DNA from 2 places in the Cupriavidus sp. UME77 genome. Region 1 is predicted to be linked to the other one. Evidence: predicted binding sites of a transcription regulator. Region 1 holds the regulator's gene; the other holds the start of a gene.
The links. The regulator LexA, encoded in region 1, represses DNA repair genes until DNA is damaged. The targets are predictions, from matches to a motif close to ACTGTATNNNNATACAGT.
Positions count from the first base shown of each region.

Region 2: a site for LexA is predicted at 3,204-3,221, ahead of imuA (translesion DNA synthesis-associated protein ImuA). Genes of this name have one in related genera too.

Region 1 is NZ_LZZU01000006.1:292,132-299,515, reverse strand. Features, by position in the region: gene A9975_RS03145 (DUF808 domain-containing protein) at 1-35, opposite strand, end outside; gene A9975_RS03140 (hypothetical protein) at 152-538, shown strand; gene A9975_RS03135 (hypothetical protein) at 922-1,755, shown strand; tRNA gene A9975_RS03130 (tRNA-His) at 1,911-1,986, opposite strand; gene A9975_RS03125 (hypothetical protein) at 2,091-2,261, opposite strand; gene lexA (transcriptional repressor LexA) at 2,370-3,026, opposite strand; gene A9975_RS03115 (asparaginase) at 3,254-4,252, shown strand; gene rpsF (30S ribosomal protein S6) at 4,354-4,728, shown strand; gene priB (primosomal replication protein N) at 4,803-5,102, shown strand; gene rpsR (30S ribosomal protein S18) at 5,106-5,384, shown strand; gene rplI (50S ribosomal protein L9) at 5,416-5,868, shown strand; gene A9975_RS03090 (replicative DNA helicase) at 6,125-7,384, shown strand, end outside.
Region 2 is NZ_LZZU01000075.1:68,495-75,878, forward strand. Features, by position in the region: gene A9975_RS29905 (error-prone DNA polymerase) at 1-1,068, opposite strand, end outside; gene A9975_RS29910 (DNA polymerase Y family protein) at 1,078-2,541, opposite strand; gene imuA (translesion DNA synthesis-associated protein ImuA) at 2,468-3,172, opposite strand; gene A9975_RS29920 (hypothetical protein) at 3,910-4,563, opposite strand; gene A9975_RS29925 (hypothetical protein) at 4,732-4,977, opposite strand; gene ligD (DNA ligase D) at 4,996-7,384, opposite strand, start outside.

The DNA.
Region 1 (7,384 bases):
TCGTCGATCAGCAGAAGCAGGCTGGTGCCAGCCATATCCAAAGCTCCTATGCAGGTGAGAACGCGTGCCTCGTCATGTAGACGGATCACGCCCGATACTGTGCCACAGGCGTCGCAAGCGAGGTGGGCCATCGCCAATCTGACAGTTCAGAATGAAAATGGAGACAACCCCGGCATCCGGCAAAAAGACCGCCGACGAACTGCTCAAGGATGCGCGGATTGGCCATGTTAGGATCCCAGCGAGGCACCGGGAGATGACCATGGTTCAAAAGCTGTTCTACGAATTGCCAGCGGATGAGCGTGAGAGTTTCGAGTCCGCTTGCGCACGGCATGGATTTGTGCAGCAGGATTTCGATGTCGCAGCAGAGGAGGGCACTCCGCTAGCCGGCAGGCCGAGTCATACTCCGCGGGAAATCACCGTCGCCCGTGTAATCGGAGGCGAAGTTCGGCGCTATCCAGACAGGGCGGGGACTTCGTGGACCGCAGCGTTCGAGCAAGATCTGGCGCGGGATGTCTTTGGCTTCCCTCTTGCCGATTAGTTGGTTGTTCACTTTCGCCCATGCGACGTTCATCGTGATGGCGTCCGGCGTCCAGTTCAGCGCGATAGCCCGGGAAGGCATCTGATTTTAATGCTCAAGCGGGAGCCCTTCTCCCAGATGCCAATGCCTGTGCCTGTGCCTATTGGTCAGGGAAATCGTGAGGTCGCCAGAGAACCAAGTAGCCTTCAAAGGTGTCGCTGCATCGGGAATGATTGTGTCGATCGGCACCTCCTTGGGATAGCGACAGGGCGAAATGCTGATGTTGGGTTCCGTCCGAGACCTCTATTCTGTCTGTTCCACTAAGCTGCCGACATCTACACCCGCCAACCCGTGCCCAGGAGGCAACCAGGGATCGCCGCGACTTTCTTGCCCTTCTTGGCGGCGTGCTGCTGCTTACCGGTCGCGCGGGTGCGGAAGACCTGATCGGGGAGAGCCTGAACGGCGATTGGCTGGTATCGGTGTCCGGCGAGGCGCGCGAGCGCCTGCTGCGGATTGCCGGCGCGGCTATGGCAGGTGGGCAACTGAGTGCGGGTGACTTGCGCTACTGCTGGCTGGATGCGAAGGCCTTCGCGCCGGCACGCGACTTCAGGGGCAGCGTGAGCGGCGACACGCTGCGCATCGCGTTCTACACCAATGCCAATTCGTTGATCGAGGCGGAGTTGCGTGTGGGTGAGCAGACCATCCTGGGCACTTTCATCAACGCCAAGGGCCGCAAGGCTGAGGTGCGGCTCACATGGCTGTCGGCTGATGAGGTCAATGCGCTGCGTGCCGACGCGACGCAGGCGGGCGGTCCAAGGAAGGGCGGTGTAGGTCGCTATCCTGCACAGGGTCGCCTGGTTGCCGGTCCAGGCTCGCGCATCGTGCTCGGCTATGTTGGCGCGGTCAACTGCCCCGCGTGCCGCGGCTATGAGGCTGAGTATTTCGGTCGCACGGAGAAGATGAAAGTCTCGCTGCCGGCGTTCGACCAGATCGACTACATCACTATCAAGCTAGGCGGCTTTCGTGGGGTGGTCCGGCCGCAAGACCTGCCGCCTTACCTGTCCTGGGCCGGTGGCGATCGGCCTGGCGGCAGGCCGATCCTGCAGAACCATGGCACACCGTTTTTCCTGGCGGCGGTGGGTGAGCAGATCTGGGGGCAGGGGCATGGTGTGTCGGGGCTGGAAGGCATCGTGCTGCCGCAGATCCGGCTGGCGCTGGCTGAACGCGGCATGACGTAGAGCATGAATCGACGGCCCTGCCGTTAGGCGGCGGGGTGGGGATGAGGGTGCTGAGTATTCCCACCGTGGGAATATGGCGGGAATAGAACACCGCTTTGGGACGCACAAACAAAAACAGCGCCTTGGCTAAGGCGCTGTTTTGTAAAGCAAATTCTTGGGGTGGCTGATGGGACTCGAACCCACGACGACAGGAATCACAATCCTGGACTCTACCAACTGAGCTACAGCCACCGTCGATGTCGTTCTGCTTGGTGCCGAACGACGAAGAACAAGATCATACAATGCAAAGAGCCGGATGGCTAGTACTCTGCACAAATTTTTTTAGTGCCACCTGCTTAACCAGCCAGCTTGGAGGATTCCTCCAACTCGAGCATTCGGCAGATAGCGGCCATGCTGCCAACCATGGTGCGTCGTTGTGCGCCCTGGTAGATGCGTACGCCTTTGGACTGGCGGAAGGGCACGGGCTTGACGGGGCGGCGGGCGGAGAGGCGGTTGGCTGGCAGCATGGCTACACCTGGTGACTTGCAACAACAGTTAGCGGTACCCGCTACGCGGGTGCGTTGGCACAATCGGGTGTCGGCTTGTACGGGCTTCGCCCGCCTCAGCCGCACTCGTCAGAAGGCGCCGGGGCGGATGAGGCCGACAGCGATGCCCTCCAGTGAGAACTCTTCACGGCCGGCTTGCACGATGATGCTGGGGAAGTCGGGGTTCTCGGCAATCAGCTCGATGGTGTCGCCGCGGCGGTTGAGGCGTTTGACGGTGACGTCGTCGCCCAGGCGCGCTACAACGATCTTGCCGTTGGCGGCTTCGCTGGCGCGCTTGACGGCGAGCAGGTCGCCATCAAGGATGCCGGCGTCGCGCATGCTGAGGCCACGGACCCGGAGGAGGTAATCGGGCTGCACGTCGAACACCGAGGCGTCGACCTGGTATTGGCGATCGATGTGTTCGGCGGCGAGGATCGGGCTGCCGGCTGCGACGCGCCCGACCAGTGGCAGGGTTAGCTGCATGACGCCGGCCATAGGCAGGGAGAACTGGTCGGGTAGCTCCGAGTCGCTGCGGGAGACCTTGAGGCGGATGCCGCGGGAGGCGCCGGGGGTGAGCTCGATCACGCCTTTGCGGGCCAGGGCACGTAAGTGTTCCTCGGCTGCATTGGGTGAGGAGAAGCCGAACTTGGCGGCGATCTCAGCGCGCGTGGGCGGGAAGCCCGTGTGCTGGAGGCTGCTGCGGATCAAGTCGAAAATCTGCTGCTGTCGCGGTGTCAGGGTCGCCATGGTCGCCGGTGTTTGAAAACACTGTATGTTTAAACAGTATGCTGTGATTTTATACAGTATCGAGTGAAGTGCAAGCGGAATTTTTGGGAGTTTGCGCATTGACAGGTGCGTCCCACGGATCTTGGCGCGTGCCGTGATGAGCGGGCAGAGGGTTACAATCCGCGGCACCTGAAGCGTGTTGCGCTGCTTGCTGTTCAACTTTTCTGGCTCCCGACCACATTCCCGCCATGTCTCTCCTGCCTCGTGTCGTCGTGCTCGCTACTGGCGGCACCATTGCCGGTTCTTCTTCCAACCCAGCTAGCAGCGCGAAGTACCAGGCGGCGACGGTGCCGGTGACAGCGCTGCTCGACGCGGTACCGGCGCTGGGCGCGGTGGCGCGGATCGAGGCCGAGCAGGTTGCACAGGTAGATAGCAAGGACATGTCGTTCGCGCTCTGGTCCAGGCTGGTGGGGCGCGTGGCGTACTGGTCCGCGCAGCCCGATGTGTCAGGCATTGTCATTACGCACGGCACCGATACCCTGGAAGAGACGGCCATGTTGCTGCACTTGGCTTGCGTGGGTACGGTGCCAGTTGTGCTGACGGCTGCGATGCGGCCGTCGACCTCGTTGTCGGCGGATGGCCCGTTGAACCTGCTGGATGCGGTGCGCGTAGCGGCGGATGTCGGCGCGATGGCCAAGGGCGTGCTGCTGGTGATTAATCAGGAGATCCACGCAGGGCGCGATGTGATGAAGGCGCACACATCGGCGGTGAATGCGTTTGTGTCGCCGGTATCCGGGCCGATTGGCTTTGTTCAGGACAACCTGGTGCGCTTTGTGCGCACCCCCGGCCGCTTGCCGGCCAGGGCCTGGCCGGTCCCTTGCGCATGGCCGCAGGTCGAGATCGTGGCCAGCTATGCGGAGCCGGGCCGGATCGTGGTGGATGCCTTGGCGCAGGCGGGCGTGTCGGGCCTGGTCGTGGCGGCCGCTGGCAACGGGTCGGTTCACCAGTCGCTGGTGGAGGCATTAGCTGACGCTGCTGGCGCGGGCGTGGCAGTGGTACGCAGTTCGCGCACAGGGGCAGGGCATGTGGCGATTCCTGCATCTCCCCGGCCGGCGGCGGGAATTTTTGTTTCGGCCGGCGACCTCAATCCTTATAAGGCACGCGTGCTCCTGGCGCTGGCTCTGGCTGCGGAGCCAGGATTGGCAAAGGATCCGGCGGCGCTGCAGGCACTATTCACTGAAAACTGAGGCGGCTTGCTCCCGATAGCAAAAGCACGCTATACTTTAAGGCTATTCAACCTTGCTGCACCGGACATGGCGCTCGGGCAGCTTATCCAAAAGGAGCGTCAATGCGTCATTACGAAATCGTATTTATCGTCCATCCGGACCAGAGCGAACAAGTCCCGGCCATGATCGAGCGTTACAAGACGCTGGTCACGTCCCAGGAAGGCCAGATCCACCGCGTGGAAGACTGGGGTCGCCGTCAGATGGCCTACATGATCCAGAAGCTGGCCAAGGCTCACTACGTTTGCCTGAACATCGAATGCGGCAAGGAAACCCTGGCTGAACTCGAACACGCGTTCAAGTTCAACGATGCTGTGCTGCGCCACCTCATCGTTCAGACCAAGAAGGCTGAAACCGCACCGTCCCCGATGATGAAGGAAGTGCAGCGCGAAGAAGCTCGCAAGGCCGCGCAACAGACCAGCGAAGTCCAGGCCGCCTAAGTGCGGACTGTTGTGGTTGCCGCCGGCGTTGATCGCCGCGGCGGCAAGTGCGGGCATCGGTGCGGGAGAGTGCGTTGAACCAGTTAAGGCTCTGCGCAACGCTCGCGGAACGCGATGCCTTGCGTTACACCCCGGCCGGGGTCCCCGTGGTCAACTGCATCTTGCAGTACGCGGGCGAGACGGTCGAGGCGCAAACGCCCAGGCAGGTGGAGTTCGCCATCGCCGCCATGGGAATTGGTCAGATCGGCCAGCGGCTTGAGCGTACCCCGCTCGGCGCGATGCTCGACTGCGAAGGATTCCTGGCCCGCAGGCACCGCAACAGCAAGGCTCTCGTCTTTCACATCACTGGATGTAAAGCATTCGAAAAGGATTGAATCATGGCATTCGTCAAACGTGACAACAAGAACAAGAAGCGCTTCCAACAGCAAAACCCGCTGTTCAAGCGCAAGCGCTTCTGCCGCTTCACCGTGGCTGGCGTGGAACAGATCGACTACAAGGATCTGGACACCCTGAAGGATTTCATCGGCGACAACGGCAAGATCACGCCGGCCCGCCTGACCGGCACCAAGGCGCACTATCAGCGTCAGCTCGACACGGCCATCAAGCGCGCGCGTTTCCTCGCGCTGATGCCCTACACCGACCTGCACAAGAACTGATCGGCCCTAGGTCCGTTAAGGAGAAAACACGATGCAAATTATTCTGCTTGAAAAAGTCATCAACCTGGGCAACCTGGGTGACATCGTTCGCGTGAAGGACGGCTACGCCCGTAACTTCCTGATCCCGAACAAGAAGGCCCGCCGCGCTACCCAGACCGCTATCAGCGAGTTCGAAGTCAAGCGCGCTGAACTGGAAAAGGCAGCCGCTGAAAAGCTGGCAGCTTCGCAAGCTGAAGGCGAAAAGCTGAGCGGCCTGACCGTGCAAATCACCCAGAAGTCGGGTGTGGACGGCCGCCTGTTCGGTTCGGTGACCAACGCCGACATCGCTGAAGCCCTGGCTGGCCAAGGCTTCAAGGTCGAGAAGGCGCAAGTGCGCCTGCCGAATGGTCCGCTGAAGGTTGTTGGCGACCACCCGGTCAGCGTCTCGCTGCACACCGACGTGCTGGTCGACGTGACGGTTTCCGTCCTGGGCGAACACGTCTAAGCATCGGCCTTGCTGCCGGTTCCCACTTGTCCTTCGGGCTGGTGGGAGCCAGATGGCAGCGCCGCTTGCTTGACCAAACAAAAAGGCAGGAGCATCGCGCTCCTGCCTTTTTGTTTGGCTGTGCCCCTTGCTTGCCTGATTGCCCGATTGCTACAGGGCGGGGCCGGTTGTCCCGCCGTCACACGGCAGGATGCCCCAACAGCCGGCTGCGAATTCTCCGCCGGCTCGCTGGCGCCGACCGTTATAATCCCCCCCTATGAACGCGCCTGTCGCAGACCCCCAACTAGACAATCTCAAGGTACCGCCGCATTCCATCGAGGCCGAGCAATCGGTGCTGGGTGGCCTGCTGCTGGACAATGCCGCCTGGGACCGTATCGCCGACTTCCTGAACGAAGCCGATTTCTATCGCTTCGATCACCGGATGATCTTCCAGAGCATCTCCCGATTGATCGCCGCCACCAAGCCGGCCGACGTCATCACCGTCTACGAGTCGCTGCAAGGTGCTGGCAAGGCGGAAGAGGTGGGCGGTCTGGCCTATCTGAATTCCCTGGCGCAGAACACGCCTAGCGCGGCCAATATCCGCCGCTATGCGGAGATCGTGCGCGAGCGCTCGGTGCTGCGCAAGCTGGTGACCGTGGCCGACGATATCGCTACCGCAGCCTTCGCCCCCAAAGGGCGCGAGGTGCGGGAACTGCTCGACGAGGCGGAATCCAAGGTGTTCGCCATCGCCGAGGAAGGCTCGCGCGGGCAGAAGGGGTTCCAGGAAATCCAGCCGCTGCTGACCCAGGTGGTCGAGCGCATCGACGAACTGTACCACCGTGACTCGAGCACCGACGTCACCGGCGTGCCTACCGGTTTTATCGACCTGGACCGCATGACCAGTGGTATGCAGGCCGGCGACCTGATCATCGTGGCGGGACGCCCCTCCATGGGTAAGACCGCTTTCTCGCTGAATATCGGCGAGCACGTGGCGGTGGAGCAGGGCCTGCCGGTGGCCGTGTTCTCAATGGAAATGGCGGGCACGCAGCTGGCCATGCGTATGCTGGGCTCGGTCGGTCGGCTTGACCAGCACCGCCTGCGTACCGGCCGTCTGCTTGACGAAGACTGGCCGCGGCTCACGCACGCCATCCAGCGCATGAACGATGCGCAATTGTTCATCGACGAAACGCCGGCACTGAGCTCGATGGAGCTGCGCGCGCGTTCGCGCCGGCTGGCACGCCAGTGCGGCCAGCTCGGGCTGATCGTCATCGACTACCTGCAGCTGATGTCAGGCTCGGGCGGCGGGGAAAACCGCGCCACCGAAATTTCGGAAATCTCGCGCTCGCTCAAGGGCCTGGCCAAGGAACTCAACTGCCCGGTGATTGCACTGTCCCAGCTGAACCGAAGCCTGGAGCAGCGCCCGAACAAGCGCCCGGTGATGTCCGATTTGCGTGAATCCGGCGCTATCGAGCAGGATGCCGACGTGATCCTGTTTATTTACCGCGACGAGGTTTACAACCCCGATTCGCAGGACAAG
Region 2 (7,384 bases), on a different contig from region 1:
CCCCTGGCACAGGATGCGATTGGAGCGCGCAAAGCGGACGATGTCGTAGACGGTCAGAAAATAATGCTCGTAGTGCATGTCCCCAATGAGCGCCAGTTCGTGCTCGATCTGGGCCTGGACGGCGGCAGGGATACCCTTTGGGAAGCGGTGGTGCGCACCGATGTAGGTTTCGCTTCGCAGGTATTCCGCAGGTGAGACGCCCGTCGGGACCACTTCATCGGGATACTCATAGCGCAACTCATCCAACGAAAATTGGCAGAGATTGGCGATGTGCAGCGATTCGGTCAATAGTCGGTGCGGATAGACATTGGCCAACCGTAGGCGCGAGCGCAAATGCTGTTCTGCGTTGGGAGTCAGCTGGTACCCGCAATCGGGCACGGCCTTGCCCAGGCGGATGGCGCTCAGCACGTCATGGAGCGGCTTGCGCGACCGTACGTGCATCTGCACGTGGCCGGTGGCCACCACCCGCAGGTGATTCGCCGCGGCCGCTTCCATGACGCCCGCCCGATGGATGTCATCCATGGCGCGGTACAGCAGGGTCAGGCTCATCCACGCGCGACCTGGGAAGGTGGCCGTGATCCATGCGGCTTGGGTGTCCAGCCGCTCCGCCGGGGTGCAGTACTCCGGCGTGAAAATGATCGCGCAATCGGGCAGGCCTCGCAGGTGCGCGTAGGCGCCTTCCGGTGCGTCCAGATCCCGGCGGGTGAGCAGGTAGGCGCCCTTGGCCGTGCGGGTGCGGGCCAGCGTGATCAGCTCGCAGAGGTTGCCGTAGCCTTCGCGATTGCGGGCTAGGGCAATGAACGAGATACAGCGGCTGCCGTCTGCATTGACCAAGTGAAACGATGCGCCAACGAGCAGCTTGAGCCCGTGCTTCTTGGCTTCGGCGTGCGCCCGCACGATGCCGGCCAACGAACACTCGTCGGTGATGGCGAGCGCGCTGTATCCCAGTTGCACGGCGCGCTCGACCAGCTCTTCCGCGCGGGACGCGCCTTCCAGGAAGGAAAAGTTCGAGAGGCAGTAAAGCTCGGCATAGTCGGGCAAGCCGCCGCCGGTGGGTAGGGATTCCATGGCGCCGCCTCACCCGAACAGCCCGTGCAGGTACCACGTGGCCTCATCGCCGTCCCGGCTGCCCATGCGTTCCTGATAGACCCAGTAATGGGCGTGATCGCGCCCCTCGGCCACGTAATAATCCCGCGTCACCAGCTCGCCGCCCCACCAACCGGCCTCGATACGCTCCGGGGGAGAGACCATGCGCAGGGGCGAGCCATAGAACGGGCGATGATCGCGGATCAGCAAGGCAATCGGCTTGTCCAGCAGCCACGTCGGGCGGGGCAGGGCGGGCGCTTCCGCGCTTGGCCTGGGTTTCCCGACGGCCGGCACCCAGGTGTTGGCCACTTCCGGTCGGTAGTCCGCACGCAACTCCGGACGCAGGATGTTGTCGGCGCCCAGCCGCGCCGCGAGCAGCTCCATCACCCGGGCGTGGTCCTCGGGCGTGCCGCCGGGCTCAGGAAACAGCGATTCGCTCGGCGGCGCCTTGGCCTGCACGTCGGTGACCGTTAGGCGCACCGCGATCATGGGGGCATCGACCTGCAGCTGCGCCAGCCGCTCCCGCAGCAAGCGTATCAGGTGATCCTCGCTCCAGCTGGGCTCTGCCAGCGCGATTTCGATGACGGTTGGCGCCAGCGCCTCGCGGCCACGCTCGTGTTTGAGTTCCACCAGGACTTTGGTGACCGCCAAGTGGTGCGCGGCCAGCCAGCCCAGCATCTGCACGATGAGCCCGCGGCTGTAGAGCAGCGTGGCCTCCGCATGCTCGATGCGATCGGGGAGGTCGACCTGCGCGGAGAAGGTTGGCGGGGCCTGAAGCCATTCGAAGATCTCTGGCGCCAGGCCCAGGGCGCGATCCATCGTCTCGTTCAGTTCGCGGCCGCACCGGCGCTGCAGTCCGGCCCGCGGCAGCCGGCGGATATCGGCAAGGCAACGGCACCCCAGTCCATCCAGCCATTCCAGGAATGGCCGTGCGGCGGGCAGGGTGCCGACGGCGAGGGCGCCGAGGCGGCGCTCCAATGCCGCGATCTTGAGGGTGCTTGCGCCACCGGCATGGGCCAACAGCCAGGCGCCCTGGGCTGTCGGAGCACAGCCGCAGGCCGCGCTGAAGCCCAGCGCGGCGACAGACGCGCGCATGCGGCGGCGCAACTGGCGGATGCCGCCGAACAGGCGCAGGCTGGCCGACACGTCGACCAGCATGGACGCTTCTTCGGCATGCACCACGTTGGGCGCGAACTGCAGGAGCACCATGGCTACGCGCTGCAGCGCGTCGGCTTCCTTCTCCGGGGCCCGATCGTACAGCAGGGTCTGCGGTGCGATGGTCAGCACACCGCCACGGCGCATCTGCGGGCGAACGCCAGCCTCCGCCGCCAGCCGCGAGGCGAGGTGCACGCGTTCCTTGTCCAACACCGCCACAGCCAACTCAGTGGACCAATTCGGCCGGAACACTTCGAGTGGCAGGGACGAGAGGTGCAGGCAGATCCAGAGGCGCAACATGACGGTGAAGCAGGATCGGCGACGGTTCCAGCAGGACGCGCACGGGCAGGTCCTGCTGCGGGCCGCGCCGCTTGATGAAGGAGAGATCGACGCCGCCGGCGGCGGGCGCAACGCCAATGCGCAGTGGTGCTGGCGAAGCGTCGCGCGCACAGGCCAATGGACGCATGAGGCAAAACAGCGCCTCGCCACTCTGCGCGGCCAGGTGCAGGCGGCGGAGCGCGTCATTGCGGATATGGGTCTGCCAAAGGAGAATCGCACCGCAGGTGCCGGCGCGCAGCAATTGCTCGGTGGCCCAAAGGGCATCCGCCGTGCGCTGGCTGCGAATCCACAGCAGACGTTCGGGCGGCACGCCCCAGTTGGCCAATGCGAGTGCCTGTGGCGTTTGCGGCGGCTGAATCAGGGCGATAGGCCGCTTACAGACCTCCGCCAGCGCGGGGCGCAACAGGCGCAACTCCCCCACACCCGGTTGGCGCACCAAGAACTCGATCAGCGATGCTGTCGGCCAGCCGCCACCCGGCAGCTCAGCCGTCAGCACCGGATAGCCGGTGGCGACGGTGCGACCGTTCGCCCGCGCGAGCTGGGAGGCTCGCCAGAGGGCGGGATGGATGGATTCTGGATTGGGCGTCGGCATGGCTGTGGGATGAGTCCATGCGACTCAGTTTACTGTATATATATACAGTGGTCACGAATTTCTTTTATGGACCAAAAAGTGCTTTACGAGACGCTTTACAGGAAACCGGTATTAGCTGGACTGGCGAGCAATTCCCGCCGACGCTGAGCCAGGACCCGACGGTCGGCACATGGGTTCACCCTCTGCTGACTAAAGCAGTGAGTGGGTCAAGATATTGGAGAGGCGGCCGTCAATACGGGGTAACTCCATTTCCTGTCTCCGCCATGCGTTACATACCGATCCAAGACCAGCACCTCGCTATCCTAGCCAGCGACCGCGATGGCTGGCGGGCACGGGTGGAAGGAAGATTTGACGTCGAAGGTCTCATTCGGGCATGCGTTCCGGATGCCGCCACTTGCGATCCAAGCGTTGTGGCCGACGCGATCCGGGAGTGGTTCGATAGTTTCAATGACGGCATTCCGACATGACGGCTGGCATCGCAAGATCGATAAAAAGGCCCGCACCGGGGGCTACCACACTTGGCCCGCCGCCGCGACCGAGACCGCCTGATTGCCGCCAGCGTCGCCAACCGGCAGCCAGTAAGAGCCATTCGACAGCTACAAGTCTTTCGTTGAAAATGTGGCCCGAGATGGGGACCATGGCGGTTAACCCCAAAGGATCCTTGGTCAATCGATACTATTGGCCGTGACGATGCAAACACTCCTTTGAGTTCCGACAAGGCGGATGGAAGCGATGGATTACAACTTACGCCAAGGAAAACGAAGGAGGTCGCGATATAGCGACTCAATGAGTATCTCGATTTCGCTATCAAACCTCTCGTGATTGAAGGCGATCTTGGGCGCCAACGACCCGCTTCCCCAATAGTGGAAGACATCGTGCATTGTTTGAGATGCGTCTATGTCGCTACGAAGCCAATAGAAACTGTCACCCTCGACCTGAATGCAGCCGGGAGCAGCGATGAATCTATGCTCGCTCGCGCCATACATACTTGGGCCTGTAAGGTTACTACTGCCTACGATGGCCAAAACCGGGCGCATGTCGCTCAGAAAGATAGCGATCTTTGCGTGCCAACGAAGTTCAAGGCCACTTGCCTCTGGTTGCTCCAAGCGGTGCGCGTGAGCCTTAAGCCCGCGCACGGCGAGTGCATCCCTAAGCTCCCTCAGGGATGAGGCATCCTCCTTGTAGGAACCAAAGCGGAAAACTTCCTTGCCGAGCATCTCCTCACCAATACCAAAATCGGGCGCAGAGTTTTGTAGCTTTCCTGTGAAATCAAGGAAGAAGCCGGAAGCAATATATGCTGCGTCGATACTTTGTGCGCTCAGTGCGCGCACAAAGGCGTCACGGTAATAGCTAGCAGCAAAGTTCTTGCGCAGGGTGATGGCGATTGGCACAACGATTCTCCCAAACGTGACACGTCCGAAACCCGGCACCGGTCGTTACCTTATGAACGACCGTTATTGGAGAATCTGAAGGGCTGTTGAGGGTCGGTAGGAGGCGGTGGGCAGCCGGGTGGTAGGGCACGATAACGAGCACTTCGCAGAGGGGGCAGCGTCGAGGTTTTACTCGGGGGCGTCTCCGAAGACCCGGATGGCCAGGTCGTGCTCGAATTTGGTCGACCAAGAATCACGAGACCCTGCTGCATAGTGCATCAGAGTGCCTGTCTCTGGTCTCAGTACGCTGACCAGGCGAACCTGTTTCTCGGTCATGTCCCAGACGCTGAAGTCTGCCGCGATGAATCCGTATCGACGGCAAGCGCTGGTAAAGGCATCGCGCTCCGCGGTAGGAAACGCCTCAAGGGTTGCCATGACAAATTCTCCAATCGACTAGCCAGCCAGCTTGCGGATGGCCGTACCAATTTGTTGCACCTTTCTAGTATCGGCGTACTCCGCCCACGGATCGACGTAGCCGGCGGCTTCCACGCGCTGCAGGGCGGTCTGGATCGTCCAATGATCGCCCGCTGTCAGTTCCTCCAGTTCCTGCCAGGATACCGGAACCGAAACCCCGAGACCTGGCCGTGCGCGCGCAGAGAATGCGGACACCGTCGTCGCACCTTGGCCGTTGCGCAGGTAGTCGATGTAGATCTTACCCACGCGATTGCGCGACCCACTCTTGGAAACGAAGCGCTGCGGAATGGTCTGGGCGATATGGAGAACGACATCTTGTGAGAACTTCTTCACCGTGGTCCACGGCAGTTTTGGTGCCATGGGAACAACGACATGCAGGCCTTTGCCACCACTGGTCTTCAGAAAGCTCACCAGTCCAAGTTCATCCAGCAACGTCTTCGTCAGCATGGCGGCGTCAAGCATGTGCCGCCATGGCACGTCATCGCCGGGGTCCAGATCGAAGATGACGCGATCGGGATTGTCGATGGTTCTCTTGGTGGCATTCCAAGTGTGAAACTCGATCACATTCAGCTGCGCAGCGGCAACGATGGCCGTCTCGCTGGCGATCTCCAGGAGCGGCGGATGTCCTGCCCATAGGCTGGCATCGAGGACGTTGATCCCCGGGACTTTGATGGTTTCGGCGTGCTTCTGAAAGAACAGCTCGCCGTCGATGCCCGTTGGCCCGCGTACCAAGGACACAGGGCGCCCGCGGAGATGAGGCAGCAGGTGCGGCGCGATGGCTTCGTAGAAGCCGGCCAGGTCGCCTTTCGTCAGCCCGGTCGTTGGATCAATCACGCGCTCCGCGTTGGATACCTTGACCGAGCGCGCGGGCCGAGGCCGGGGCTGTTCCACATCGAACGGCCGTTCCCTTGTCACGTTGCCAGCGGCCTTGTCAGCGCGCAAGGCATGGTAGACGGGATGCCGGATTCGGCCTTCTTTGGTCCACTCGGCGAATGAGATCTCGGCCACCAGCTTCGGCTTGACCCATCGGGCGGCTACGCGCGGCGGTGTTTTTCCAAACGGGCAGCCTGGCACTTCCAGTTCAGTCAGGATGGCGAGCAACTTGGTCAGCATGCGCGAATCCAGACCGCTGCCAACGCTGCCCGCGTAGTGCAGTTTCCCGGTCTCATCGTGCACGCCAAGCAGGAGCGCGCCGAGGCCTTGTCGGCTTCCCTTCGGGGCCGTGAACCCGCAGATGACGAATTCTTGCCGCTGTTTGCATTTGAGCTTGATCCAGCTGGGCGCCCGGGCGCAGACATAGGGCGCGTCGACGCGCTTGCCAATCAGACCTTCCAGGCCCATCTGGCACGCTACGGCAAGAAGGTCGTCAGGCGTGCCCTCAAAGGCCTCGCTGTACCTGACTCGTGTCACGGCTGGCACGGCTCGCACGGCTATCACCTCCTTGAGCAGCGCCCTGCGCTCGGCCAACGGGACCTGTCGTAGGTCGTGGCCTTGGAAGAAGGGGAGGTCAAAGACGAAGTACTGGATGTCCTCCACCTTCGATCTATCAAAGGCATTCTGTAGCGCCTGGAAGTCCGTGGTGCCCTTGTCGCTGAGTATCACGATCTCCCCATCCAGCCAGGCGGAGCCGAGGCCAAGAGCGCGTATCTCCGCCGCAAGCGATTTGAGGCGCGATGTCCAGTCATGGCCATTTCTTGTGAAGAGACGGACGTCATCGCCGTCGACCCTAGCCAACAACCGATTGCCGTCGAACTTGATCTCATAGGCCCATTGTTTGGCATTGCGCGGCACCGTTGAAGCGAGCGTCGCCAGTTGCGGGGCCAACGCAAGCGCAAGGGGGGCGGGGCGTGCTGCAGCGGGTAGTGTCTGCCGGCCCTGGCCTAGGCGCGAGCGGCGCGGCTTCGGCACGGCAATCTTTGCGTTACCACCGGCAGCCGATTGGCTGTTGCGCTGGGCCAGCACGCTGTCCGGCAGGGCCTCGGTGATGTCGTACGCGGCGGCCGAGCGCGCGAACGCGTCCCGCTCCTTGATCAAGAGCCACGGATCCTGACGCTCGTCGCCGCGGCCGTGCATCCTGACCAAGGTCCAATGGCCATGTAGCTTCTCACCTTGAAGTTCGAACTTCAGCTTGCCGCTGTGGTAGCCGGCCACCGGATCGCCGACCGGCGTCCACGTCCCTCGATCCCAAACGATGACCGTGCCGGCCCCGTATGCCTTGGGCGGGATCACGCCTTCGAAGCTCGCATAATCCAGCGGGTGATCCTCGACATGCACGGCCATCCGCTTCTCTGCGGGATCCAGGCTGGGTCCCTTGGGGACCGCCCAACTCTTGAGGGTACCCTCCAGCTCGAGCCGAAAGTCGTAATGG